Regions from separate parts of the Mycetocola sp. 2940 genome, predicted to be linked through region 2. Evidence: predicted binding sites of a transcription regulator. Region 2 holds the regulator's gene; each other region holds the start of a gene.
The links. Region 2 encodes LexA, which represses DNA repair genes until DNA is damaged. Its sites were predicted from a motif close to TCGAACANNTGTTCGA; they were not measured.
Positions count from the first base shown of each region.

Region 1: ABIE24_RS04210 (Rv2578c family radical SAM protein) is a predicted target of LexA. The motif match lies at 1,968-1,983, and genes of this name have one in related genera.
Region 3: ABIE24_RS16405 (HNH endonuclease signature motif containing protein) is a predicted target of LexA. The motif match lies at 1,236-1,251, and genes of this name have one in related genera.

Region 1 is NZ_JBEPSK010000002.1:377,189-381,286, forward strand. It holds gene ABIE24_RS04205 (ester cyclase) at 1-344, shown strand, start outside; gene ABIE24_RS04210 (Rv2578c family radical SAM protein) at 364-1,959, opposite strand; gene ABIE24_RS04215 (energy-coupling factor transporter transmembrane component T family protein) at 2,089-2,889, opposite strand; gene ABIE24_RS04220 (ABC transporter ATP-binding protein) at 2,886-4,098, opposite strand, start outside.
Region 2 is NZ_JBEPSK010000013.1:34,650-38,747, forward strand. It holds gene ABIE24_RS14435 (histidinol-phosphate transaminase) at 1-404, opposite strand, end outside; gene ABIE24_RS14440 (LysM peptidoglycan-binding domain-containing protein) at 530-955, opposite strand; gene lexA (transcriptional repressor LexA) at 1,233-1,964, shown strand; gene hflX (GTPase HflX) at 2,078-3,616, opposite strand; gene ABIE24_RS14455 (class I SAM-dependent methyltransferase) at 3,658-4,098, shown strand, end outside.
Region 3 is NZ_JBEPSK010000019.1:26,938-31,035, forward strand. It holds gene ABIE24_RS16405 (HNH endonuclease signature motif containing protein) at 1-1,205, opposite strand, end outside; gene ABIE24_RS16410 (aldo/keto reductase) at 1,385-2,212, shown strand; gene ABIE24_RS16415 (LLM class flavin-dependent oxidoreductase) at 2,224-3,255, opposite strand; gene ABIE24_RS16420 (Fe-S oxidoreductase) at 3,258-3,650, opposite strand; gene ABIE24_RS16425 (arginase family protein) at 3,724-4,098, opposite strand, start outside.

The sequences.
Region 1 (4,098 bases), on a different contig from region 2:
TCAGCGACACGTTCGTCAACCACGAGGCACCCCCGGGGACGCCGCCAGGGCTCGGAGGAATCAGCTTCTACATGCACATGCTGGCGGCGGCGTTCTCCGACCAGCGGTGGGAGATCCACAAGGTGCTGGCCGAAGGCGACACGGTGGTCATGTACTGCACGCACAGCGGTCGGCACACCGGCGACTTCTTCGGGGTGCCGGCCACCGGGCGCGCCTTCGCCTACAAGCAGATGCACATGGTTCGCGTCGTGGACGGCAAGGGCGTCGAGCACTGGGCGGTCCGCGACGACGCGTCACTGATGCGTCAGCTCACCGAGGGGAATGGCTTGTCTGCGAGACCTTGACGCGTCCACGGAGGTCAGCTCAGAACAGCATCGGCTGTTCCGTCGCCGGCAGGATGCGGGCACCGGTGGAACCGTCGTCGCTCGCGAATGCGACGCGCTCGCCCGCGTCGTTGCGGAGCATCCCGAGCGCCTTCGACCGGATACCACCCGTCGACGGGTCTTCGCGACCGCGCTCCAGCCCGTGGGCGCGGATGAGCGGCGAGATCCTCGCCGCGAGCCAGCTGCGATACTCCTTCGGTGCGTACTGACCGCGGGCGTAGAGCGCGGTGTATTTCGGGACCAGTTCCGGATGCTGTCGCTCCAGCCAGTGCATGAACCACGGCTTCACGCCGGGTTTGAGGTAGAGCGAGGTGAACAGGACGCTCGTGCCCCCGGCGTCCTTCACGCGGCGAAGCGCTTCGTCGAGGTGTGCCTTCGTGTCGGTGAGGTAGGGCAGGATCGGCATCAGGAAGACGCTGCAGTCCAGCCCTGCGTTGCGGACCGCAGTGACGGTGGCGAGCCGGGCCTTTGCCGACGGGGTGCCCGGCTCGATCGACTTCTGCAGTTCGTCGTCATAGATCGCGATGGACATGGCCAGGTCGACGGGAATTGTCTGGGCAGCCTCTGCGAACAGGGGGAGGTCGCGCCGGAGCAGTGTGCCCTTGGTGAGGATCGACAGCGGAGTGCCCGACCGGGCGAGCGCGTCGATGATGCCCGGCATGAGGGCGTAGCGCCCTTCTGCCCTCTGGTATGGGTCGGTGTTGGTGCCGAGGGCGACGGGGAACTGCCCCCAGCTCGGCTTCGCCAGCTCTTTGGCGAGCACGTCGGCGACGTTGATCTTCACGACGACCTGGTTGTCGAAGTCGGCGCCGGCGTTGAAGTCGAGGTAGGTGTGGGTGGGGCGGGCGAAGCAGTTGTGGCTCACGACGCCGTTGGCGATGAAGTCACCCGTTCCGGTGGTGATGTCGATCATGTCGATCTCTTCGCCCAGGTCGTCGATGGCCACGACCTGGAGCTTCGCGTCTGAGGCGACTTCCGAGTTCTCAATCGTGTTCTCAATCGCGTTCTCAATCGAAGTCACCCTGCTGAGACCCTGGATCCCTAGCCCCGCGAGGCCCGTGTCGAGGGTCAGGTACGGGCGTTGTGTTCCATCCCCCGCCGGCCTGACGTATTTCCAGCCGCGCTCCGTGAGGAACCGGTGGTCCCCGCTCGCGACAATCTCGGTGCCATCAGCGAGGGTGATGCGGTAGGCGCGTTTGATGGTGGCCCAGGAGGCGAGGACGGTGGTGGCAACGTAACGCCGATAGCGGCCCTCGGTCCGCGTGCCCATGATCTCGTCGCCGACCTTCACTGATTTCAACGGTTTCTGCCGTCCATCGGCCATGAGGATGAGCGTGTCGGGATCGAGGCAGTACACACAGGCGTGGCTGCAGCCGCGGTACGGGTTGATCGTCCAGCCGAAGGGCATCTGCGACTGCCGCGGAACCCGGTTGAGCGCGGACTTCGCCAGCACCTCGTGGAACGTCACACCGGCGAACTCGGGCGTCTGCACGCTGCGCACCAGGTTGTTGAGTTTCGCAAGCCCTGGCAGCGCGGAGGGTTCCTCCGTGCCGAGCTGCTGTCCATCCCACCGCATGGAGCAATTAGAACATAGATTCGAACGGAGCCGGGGAGAATCGCCCACCTGTGAACAAAACGGTCCCGTGAACCTCCGGGGAGGCGGCGTACGATTTCTGGTGCGAAGCGCTCTCAGAGTCCGCGCCGCTCAGTTCAGCCGAGCCGCGAGCATCAGCAGTCCGGCCCCGACCAGCCAGAACACACCGACGAAAACGGCGTCCCGCGGCCGTAACGGCAGGAGGTGCCGCTCCGTCCGCGTGGGGTACGCCCCGAACGCACGCGAGTCCATCGCGAACGAGACCCGCTCGGCATGGCGGATCGCGCCCGCGAGCAGCGGAACGACGTACCCGAAGGCACGACGGATGCCGGCAATCGGTCCGCGTCCCCCTGCGACCCCCCGCACGCGGTGGGCCTGCCGGATGAGGTCGAGGTCGTGCCGGAACCGCGGCACGAACCGGTACGCCGCGAGGGCCGTATAACCGACACGGTATGGCACGCGCAGGTGCTGGACCGAGGCGCGGACGAGCTCCGGTCCGGTGGTGGTCAGCCCCGGGATGAGCGCGAGCGCCAGGACGGCGCCGAGCCGCAGGGCCGTCGCCAGACCGATCAGCCAGGCGCCGAGGAAGAACCGGTACTCGCCGACCTGGAAGACGAGAGGCGTCGTGTCGACGAGCGAGGCATCCGTCCACAACCCGAAGCTGAACGACAGCACCAGCACAAGGGCCGGCAACCCGACCACGAGCAGGACCGCCTGGCGCGGGGTCAGCCGGGCGCCGATCAGGATCGTGACGATCGCGAACACGAGGAACAGCAGCGGCGTCCACACCTCACGGGCCACCAACAGCACGGCCATGAACGGCAGCGGGGCGGCGAGCTTCGACAGCGGGTTCAGCCGATGGAGGAAGAATCGTGGCGGCGCCGTCACCGCCGCGTACGGGTCGGCTGTCATGCCGGGCTCCCCGGCAGGTCGGCCATGCGGGTGACCGATCGCCACGACGCGTGGTTCTCGACAGTGCGCATCGCGCGCGCCAGGGGTGGCAGGCGCAGCCCGGCGCGGTCGATCAGCTCCTCATCGCCGAGGATCTGGGCCGTCGGGCCGAAAGCCAGCAGGCGTCCGGAAGCGAGCACGGCGACGGAGGACGCGTACTCGGCGACGAGCTGCAGGTCGTGGGTGGCGGCAACAACCGTCCGCCCGCCCCGATTGAGCGCGGCGAGGAGCGCCAGCAACTCGTCCGCGCGCTCCCGGTCCTGGCCGAAGGTGGGCTCGTCGAGGATCAGCACAGGCGCGCCGGTGACGAGCGCCGTGCCGACCGACAGCCGGCGCTTCTGTCCACCTGAGAGCAGGAACGGATGCGCGTTGCGAAGCTCGGTGAGGCCGAACCGATCGAGGATCCCGGTGACGGCCGCCTCGATGCCGGCGGCGTCGAGCGACGCACCGGTCAGCCGCAACCCGTGCGCAAGTTCGTCTTCCACGGTGTTCTCGAGAAACTGGTGCTCCGGGTTCTGAAAGACAAAACCGATGTGCGCGGCCAGGGCACGCACATCGCTCGTCGCCGGGTCGAGGCCTCCGACGCTGATCCGGCCGCGCGGCGGCGCGACGACGCCGGCGATCGCCTGCACGAGGGTGGTCTTGCCCGCACCGTTGGTCCCGATGACCGCGGTGAAGTCGCCTTCGGCGATGTCGAGCGAGACGGCATCCAGCAACCTGCTCTTACCGCGAACGACGCTGAGGTCCCGTACCCGGATGGCGACTTCCGTGGCGCGACGAACCGACGCGGGAGTGACCGGCTCGGGGAGCGAACGGATGCGGTCGAGCGCGGCCGCGAGCTCCCCGCCGGTCAGCGGAAGCGGGTTGACGTGCACCCCGGCGTGGTGGAGCCGCAGCGCCGCGAGGGTCGCGACGGGCAGCCAGACGCCGAGCGCCGCGACCTGATTCGCACGCTCGACGAGCACCTCCCGGGTCGGACCGTCGAGCGCCACCCGGCCGACCCGGTCGAGGACGATCACCCGGTCGACGAGCTCGATCGCGGCGTCGAGGTTGTGTTCGATGAGCAGGATCGACCGGTCCCCGTGGGAGACCAGGCTGCGGAGCACCGCGTAGACCTCGTCGATGCCGACCGGGTCGAGGTTGGCGGTGGGCTCGTCGAGCACGAGCAGC
Region 2 (4,098 bases):
TCGGCGGCGATCCAAGTCGTTCCGGTTCCCGAAGCGAGGAGGGAGTACATCGAATAGGTGGGGGCGAAGCCGAGGAGAGTGCGCCCGGGGCCGCCGAAAGCCTGCAGCACCTGCTGGAGAACCTCGTTCGAGCCGTTGGCCGCCCAGAGGTTGTCGCGGGTGAGCCCGTGCCCGAGGTAGCCGGCGAGACTGTCGCGGAGATCGCTGAACTCGCGGTCCGGGTAACGGTTGGCTCCGAGGACGGCGGAGGCAAGGGCGGTGACGATGTCACGAGCCACGACCTCGGGAATGGGGTGCGTGTTTTCGTTGACGTTGAGTGCCACGGGGACGCTCTTCTGGGGAGCCCCATAGGGCGTCTTGCCGCGAAGGTCGTCGCGGATGGGCAGGGACTCAAGGGAACTCACCCGCCAAGTTTACCGGCGGGCGACTCCCCCCGGTGCCGGGCGGTCGATGCCGGGCGGCGGTGCCGGGCGGCGGTGCCGGGCGGACGGTGCCGGGTGGGCGACGCGAAAGACGCGGCGCCGTCGGCTCAGTTGCTGGAGTACTGCTCCGGAATGGCGATTCGCTGCCCGGGTGAGACGGTCGAGCTGTCGAGTTGGTTCAGGCGCATGACGTCGGCGATGACATCACGGGGATCGGCCTCGGGCGCGATGCTCGACGCCAACTGCCAGAGCGACTGGCCGGACTCGATCGTCGCGTATTCGAACACGACAGAACTCGGGCTTGACGTCGCAACGGCGGGAAGGGCGTTCACCCCGAGCCAGGCGGCGACCGCGATCAGCGGAGCGGCGGCGAGCGACGTGAAAACGACGCGGCCACGGCGGGTGAGGCGGATGCGGCCGGTGCCCTCCGGGGCTTCTGCTGCGGCGCGCGACGCAACCACGGGCGACGGTCGCATCGCTGCCTGACGGGACGAGAGTGCCGGGCGGATCGGTGTGATGACTGCTGTGCTCATGGTGTGCCTCCTGCGTTGCTGACGGTGCTCAAGCGGTGGTTCGGAGTGTTCGTATCCGACTCCCGGCCGGGGGAGCCGGATACGAAGCTGTGTTCCGAATATATATTCGATTGTTCGAACATTCAAGTGCGTATTCGTACTTTCATGAATTCTTTTCTCGACACACTCGAACAGATGTTTGCTGCGCGGGGGTGCCGGGTCTAGAGTTCTGCTGATGGTTGATACCCAACCAGCGACCACTGACATTGGCCGGCAACGCCCGCCAGACGGGAGTGACATGACGCTCAATAAGAGAGATGCCGCTGGTACGGCTGGGTCTCCCGGCACAAAGGCCAAGCGGGTTCTCGCCGACAAGCCGACCACCCGGCGGCGCAAAAGTCTCAGCGAGAAGCAGCTGGCCATCCTCGACGTCATCCAGCGCTCCGTGAGCTCCCGCGGTTATCCGCCGAGCATGCGCGAGATCGGCGATGCCGTCGGCCTGGCATCCCTGTCGAGCGTCACCCACCAGCTCAACCAACTCGAACTGAGTGGCTACCTTCGCCGCGATCCCAACCGCCCGAGGGCCCTCGAGATCCTCATCGACCTGCCCTCGCCCTCCGCGGAGGTCGACTTCGAGAACACGACGCCGGTCGGTGACGCCGCGATGGTTCCGCTCGTCGGCCGGATCGCCGCCGGTGTGCCCATCACGGCAGACCAGCAGGTCGAGGAAGTCTTCCCTCTCCCCCGGCAGCTCGTCGGCAAGGGAGAGCTCTTCATGCTCAAGGTGTCAGGCGAGTCGATGATCGACGCCGCAATCTGCGACGGCGACTGGGTCGTCGTCCGCCAACAGCAGACGGCCGAGAACGGCGACATCGTCGCAGCGATGCTCGACGGCGAGGCCACCGTGAAGGTATTCCGCCAGCGCGACGGCCACACCTGGCTGCTCCCCCGCAACTCCAGCTTCGAGCCCATCCTCGGCGATGAAGCCGACGTGCTCGGCAAGATCGTGGCGGTCCTGCGCTCCGTCTGACGCCAGCATCAACACCGTGCTCCGGCGAAAACGGTCAAAGATCGACGCGATCCTTGACCGTTTTTGACCGAGCAACGCCGCATACAGCCGATCGCGACCGAACAGCAGCCCGGTCAGGACGTCCGGGCGAACTCCGAAACCTGGGCGGCGAGCTCCTCGGATGCCATCGCGCGCACGTGGGTGCCCTCCTCGAGGTAGTCGAGGTGGTCGACCCGTCCGCGCCGGTGCAGCATCGAGATCACATCGCCGCGGTCGTACGGCACGAGGAGGTCCAGTTCGACCGAAGGGCTCGGCAGAAGGTCGCTGAGTGCTGCCAGGATCTCCGGGATGCCCTCACCCGTGCGTGCAGAGGCGAAGATGGCGCTCGGCTCGAGGCCGCGCAGGAGCAGCCGGTCGTCTTCGTTCACGAGGTCGCTCTTGTTGAAGACGACGAGCTCGGGGATGTCGCGGGCGCCGACGTCACCGATGACGTCGCGGACGGTCATCAACTGGGCCGCGGGGTCGGGGTGCGATCCGTCGACGACGTGCACGATGACATCCGCTTCGGCGACCTCTTCGAGGGTTGACCGGAACGCTTCGACCAGCTGGTGCGGCAGGTTGCGGACGAAGCCGACCGTGTCGGAGATCGTGTACAGCCGGCCGTCGTCGGTCTGGGTGCGCCGGACCGTGGCGTCGAGCGTGGCGAACAGGGAGTTCTCGACGAGCACGCCGGCCTTGGTGATCCGGTTGAGGAGGCTCGACTTGCCGGCGTTGGTGTAGCCGGCGATGGCGACGGACGGGACCTCGAAGCGGTGGCGGTTCGCCCGTTTCGCTTCGCGTGCGGGACCGAAGCCCTTGATCTGCTTGCGGAGTTTCGACATCCGGGTGTGAATACGGCGGCGGTCGAGCTCGATCTTCGTCTCACCAGGTCCGCGCGAACCCATTCCGGCCCCGGCGCCACCGACCTGTCCACCGGCCTGGCGCGACATCGAATCACCCCAGCCGCGCAGACGCGGGAGGAGGTATTCGAGCTGCGCGAGTTCGACCTGCGCCTTGCCCTCACGGCTCTTGGCGTGCTGGCTGAAGATGTCGAGGATGACGGCGGTGCGGTCGATGACCTTCACCTTGACGACATCCTCGAGCGCGCGTCGCTGGCTTGGCGCGAGTTCGGTGTCGGCGATGACCGTGTCGGCGCCGAGCGCGGCGACGATGTCGCGGAGCTCATCGGCCTTGCCCTTGCCGAGGAACGTGCTCGGGTCTGGGTTCGGCCGCCGCTGCAGCATGCCATCGAGCACGACGGCTCCGGCCGTCTCTGCCAGGGCGGCGAGCTCGCGGATCGAGTTCTCGGCATCCTGCAGGGATCCCTGCGAGTAGATGCCGATGAGCACGACGTTCTCAATGCGCAGCTGCCGGTACTCGACCTCGGTGACGTCTTCGAGCTCGGTCGACAGGCCCGCGACGCGGCGGAGCGCCTGCCGGTCCTCGCGGTCGAGCTGCTCACCGTCGTGGCCGGCATCAGCGGTCGCGCCGAAGCCGGAATCGGTGTCGAGCGCTTCGGCCTTGCCTGAACCGAACAGGGAGTAGCCGGATGCGCGTGTCTCCGCGTTCCGAAGCACGCGCGTCACGGCGTCGTCGCCGTCGGGAAGATCTGTGGTGTCGCTTGGGGTGGTCATCAGAGTTAACCCTAACGCGTGCGGTCGAGTAACGTTCGGGTATGTCCAGCGATCACTATTTCACCGGGGTGCCCGCCACCGAACTCAAACTGCGGACCGTCACGGTGCATCTCGCCGGCGCCGACCGCGAACTGACGACGGCCAACGGCATTTTCAGCCCGGGCCGCATCGACCAGGGCACCCAGGTGCTCCTCAGCGAGACACCCCGCCCTCCCGCGACGGGGAACATCCTCGACCTCGGCTGCGGCTGGGGGCCGATCGCCTTCACGATCGCTTTCGCGTCGCCGGATGCCACGGTGTGGGCCGTCGACGTCAACGAACGGTCGCTGGAACTGGTGCGGATGAACGCTGAGAAGCTGGGGCTCACGAATGTGCGCGCTGTGCTGCCCGACCAGGTGCCAGCGGACCTCGTCTTCGATTCGATCTGGTCGAACCCGCCGATCCGGATCGGCAAGCAGGCCCTGCACGAGATGCTCGAGCAC
Region 3 (4,098 bases), on a different contig from region 2:
TGGCGGGAACCGAAGGCGAGGGTCCTGTCGGCTTCGGAACCGGCCTTGAGCAGGTCGATCATCAGGTCGAACACGATCTGGTCGTTGCTGCGGCTGTCGGTGCGCAGCTTCTCCGCCCTCGCGGCCTCGTCCGGGTCGACGAACCGGGGCCCGCCGCGGCGCGGCCGCATCGCGGAACCGACGATCGCGTCGACCCAGGCGGCGGACTCCTCATCGAACTGCACCCACGCCGTCCGGGCGCCCTCCCGGGTGCGGCTGAACCGCCAACTCCGGTTCTCGTAACGCTGGTCCCAACGGATCTGCACCCCGGCCGGGTCGATCTCGTCGCGCAACTGCCGGGCCCGCCGGCCCAGCTCGTCGGCGTTCACCCCGGCCGCGTCCGTGACGATCTCCACCGCCGCGGCCCGTAACGTCTCAGCGTCGACCCGGTCGTTCGGCTCGCCCAGGCCACGCATCACGATCGTCACCGCCTCGGTCCGCAGAACCCCGTCCCGGACGGCCCGGGTCAACGGTTCATGCCACGGCAGCACCGGCCGGGCCGGCGGCAACGATGGCTCCGCACCGGGTTCGGCACCGGGGTCGGCACCGGGTTCGGCACCGGGGTCTGTTCCGGTGCCGGTCTCGAACAGTGCAGCACCAGCCGGGCCTGTGCCCGGGCCGGTGGGGTACCCGGCAGCGGCGGCGGTGGCGGCATCAGCCTCGCCCATCGCCCCGCCGAGCTTCACCTGACGGAACGCCTCACCCCGGGTCGACCCGGTCAGCCGCTGCATCATGTCGACCGCGGTCCCATCGCCGGTGGACTGCGCCAACCCGGCATAACCCAGCGCCCGCTCGGACCGTTTCGCGATCACACCGGCACCGGCGGCGAGGATCGCGTCGAACTCCGACCGGGCCCGCGCCGCCTCCGTCAGCAACGCCTGCACCTCACCGTTGTCGGCCCGGTCGATCAGCACCGTCAACGGCACCGCGCCTGCCGAACCCGACACCGCAAGTCCCGACACCGCAGTTCCCGACACCGCAATTCCCGACACCGCAGCACCGGTTAACGAAGAACCGGTACCGCGGAACTCCGCGATACCGGCCGACGAAGCGCCCAGAGAGCCGGGCGCCGCCTGGAGCTCCTCGGCGACCCTGCCCTCGAACACGGCCAACCGATCGGACACACGCAGTGCGACCTCCCGGACCTGCTCGGACATCTTCGCCATGCCCCCATTCTACCCAACACCCACCGACATTCGCAGATATGTTCGATACAACTGTGGATAACCCGAGCCACACCGCGAGCTGCTGCCTTTGCAGTGATCGACCACTTGACCTTGCCCGGCTTCAGACCCCCGCAACCCCAGCATCCCGCGGGAGATGGGCCGCTTGCGATAATGGGGCCATGACATCCGACATGCCAGCCCTGCCTCTGAACGACGGACACTCCATCCCGCAGATCGGCCTCGGCGTCTACAAGGTCCCCGAGGACTCCGTCGCGGATGTCGTCACGACGGCCATTGACGCCGGGTACCGTCATCTCGACACGGCGACGCTGTACGACAACGAGCGGGGCGTCGGGGAGGGCATCCGGCGGTCCGGAATCGACCGCGACGAGATTTTCGTGACCACGAAGGTCTGGAACTCCGACCACGGGTTCGACAGCACGATGCGCGCTTTCGAACACAGCATGGAACTGCTCGGGCTCGACCTGCTCGACCTGTACCTCATCCACTGGCCGGCACCCACCCAGAACCGCTACGTCGACACCTGGCGCGCGCTCGAACGGCTCCAGACCGAAGGGCGGGTCACCTCGATCGGGGTCAGCAACTTCCATCCCCACCACCTCGACCGGCTGTTCTCCGAGACCGGCATCGTGCCGGCCGTCAACCAGATCGAACTCCACCCGTGGCTGCCGCAGCGCGAAGCGCGGGCGTTCCATGCCCTGAACGGCATCGTGACCGAAGCATGGTCGCCGTTCGCCCGCGGGGGCATCCTCGCCAATCCCACGCTCGACCAGATCGCCGGAAAGCACGGCGTCAGCGCCGCCCAGGTGGTGATCCGCTGGCACCTCCAGCTGGGAAACGTCGTGATCCCCAAGTCGGTGACACCGTCGCGCATCGCCCAGAACATCGACGTGTTCGGTTTCGAGCTCGACGACGACGACCTCGCCGACATCGCCACCCTCGAATCGGGTGAGCGCACCGGTCGCGACCCCGACGACCTGGACTGACGAGGCCGGGCTCAGCCGAGTGCAGCCCGGACCTGCGGCAGCACCTCGGTGGCAAGCAGCTCGATCGACCGCATCACGAGCGCGTGGGGCAGACCCGACCAGTCCATCTGCAGGCAGTGGCGGTCGTAGTTCAGGTGACCGTGCAGGGCGACGATCTTGTCGGCGACTTCGTTCGGGCTCCCGGCAAAGATCGCCCCGCGCCTCGCGGTCTGCGTGTCGTACCCGAGCCGGCTGGGGGCGGTGAAACCCCGCTCGGCCGCGATCTTCGTCATCGACGTCTTCCAGTACGGGAAGAAGGTGTCCTTCGCCTCCTGGCTCGTCGGGGCGAGGAATCCAGGCCCCGAGACGGCCACCTTCAGGCCGGATGCCGCGTGCCCGGCCTTCTGCGCCGACTCACGGTACAGCGCTGCCAGCGGCGCGAACTGCTCAGGATAACCACCGATGACGGCATAGTTGATCGGCAGGCCGAGGTAGCCGGCGCGCATCGACGACTCCGGGTTGCCGCCGGTAGCGATCCAGATGTCGAGCTTCCCGGCGTGCGGGCGCGGCAGGATCAGCGCGTCGTCGAGGGCGGGGCGGAACCTGCCGCGCCAGGTGACCCGCTCGTTCGCGTTCAGAGCGAGCAGCAGGTCGAGTTTCTCCTCGTACAGGTCGTCGTAGTCGGCGAGGTTCGCCCCGAACAGCGGGAACGACTCGATGAACGAGCCCCGTCCGGCGGCGAGCTCGACCCGGCCGCCGGTCAGCAGGTCGATGGTTGCGAATTGCTGGAACACCCGCACCGGGTCCTCGGTTGACAGCACCGTCACGGCGCTGGAGAGGCGGATGCTGTTCGTCACGGTCGCCGCCGCGGCGAGAACCGTGGACGGTGAACTGATCGAATACTCCGGTCGGTGATGCTCGCCGATGCCGAACCAGTCCAGTCCCGCCTCGTCGGCGAGCCGGATCCGCTCGATCGTCTCAGCGAGCTGTTGCGCGGGCGGGAAGAGCGCGCCCGTTCCCGGGTCGGTGGGGATGTCGCCGAAGCTGTACACCCCGAGTTCCATGGTCACGACCGCGATGCTTCCGGGCGGCGCTTGGCACGCCGGATATAACCGCCCTTTTCCAGTCCGGCTTCGATCTCGAACCGGTTCTTCAGCGGGTTGCGCCCCGCAGCGAGATAGAGCAGCGGGAACAGCATGCCGTAACGCTGCCATTGCCGCTTGTGCACGGCTTCGTGCTCGAGCACGTCGTCTGAGACATTCGTGCTGGTCAGGTAACAGCCGCCGACACACGAACCGCCGCGACCGAAGGTCCAGGTCGGCATTCCGGTGAAGACCCACAGGCCGTTTCGCCGTTGCACCCGCCCGGTCGACCAGATCGATCCCCAGACCAGGCCCACGAGGTGGGCGTAGAGGTAGCCCAGGCGGCTGACCGGGGAGTCGAAGAGCATCCGCTTCATCGTGCGTTCCGAGCGTGGCGTGCGGTGACGGTCATGCTCCGAGGCTACCGGCCCGACGGTGTGCCCGGCCCGGTCAGCGGGCGAGCGCGCCGAGGATTCTCAGGATGGTGCCGAGGTCGTCGATGGCGTGCGTCGCGCTCGCGGGGGCGAACCCGGTGATTCCGGCGCCGGCGAAGGTGAATTCGGCTTTCACGGCGGCGATCAGGTCGACGAGGTGCGCGGCCGGCAGGCCGAACGGTTCGGCCCAGTCGGTGCCGGCGATGTCAGCCGGGTCGAGCACGTCGAGGTCGACATGGATATAGACCCGCTTCGCTCCGGATGCCGTCACCGCGTCGATCAGGGCGGCGGGCGTCGCATCCTCGACCGAAAGCATCCGGATGCCTGTGTCGTCGAGGCAGGCCTGCTCGTCGGGGTCGATGTCGCGGGCGCCGATGATCACGAGCCGCTC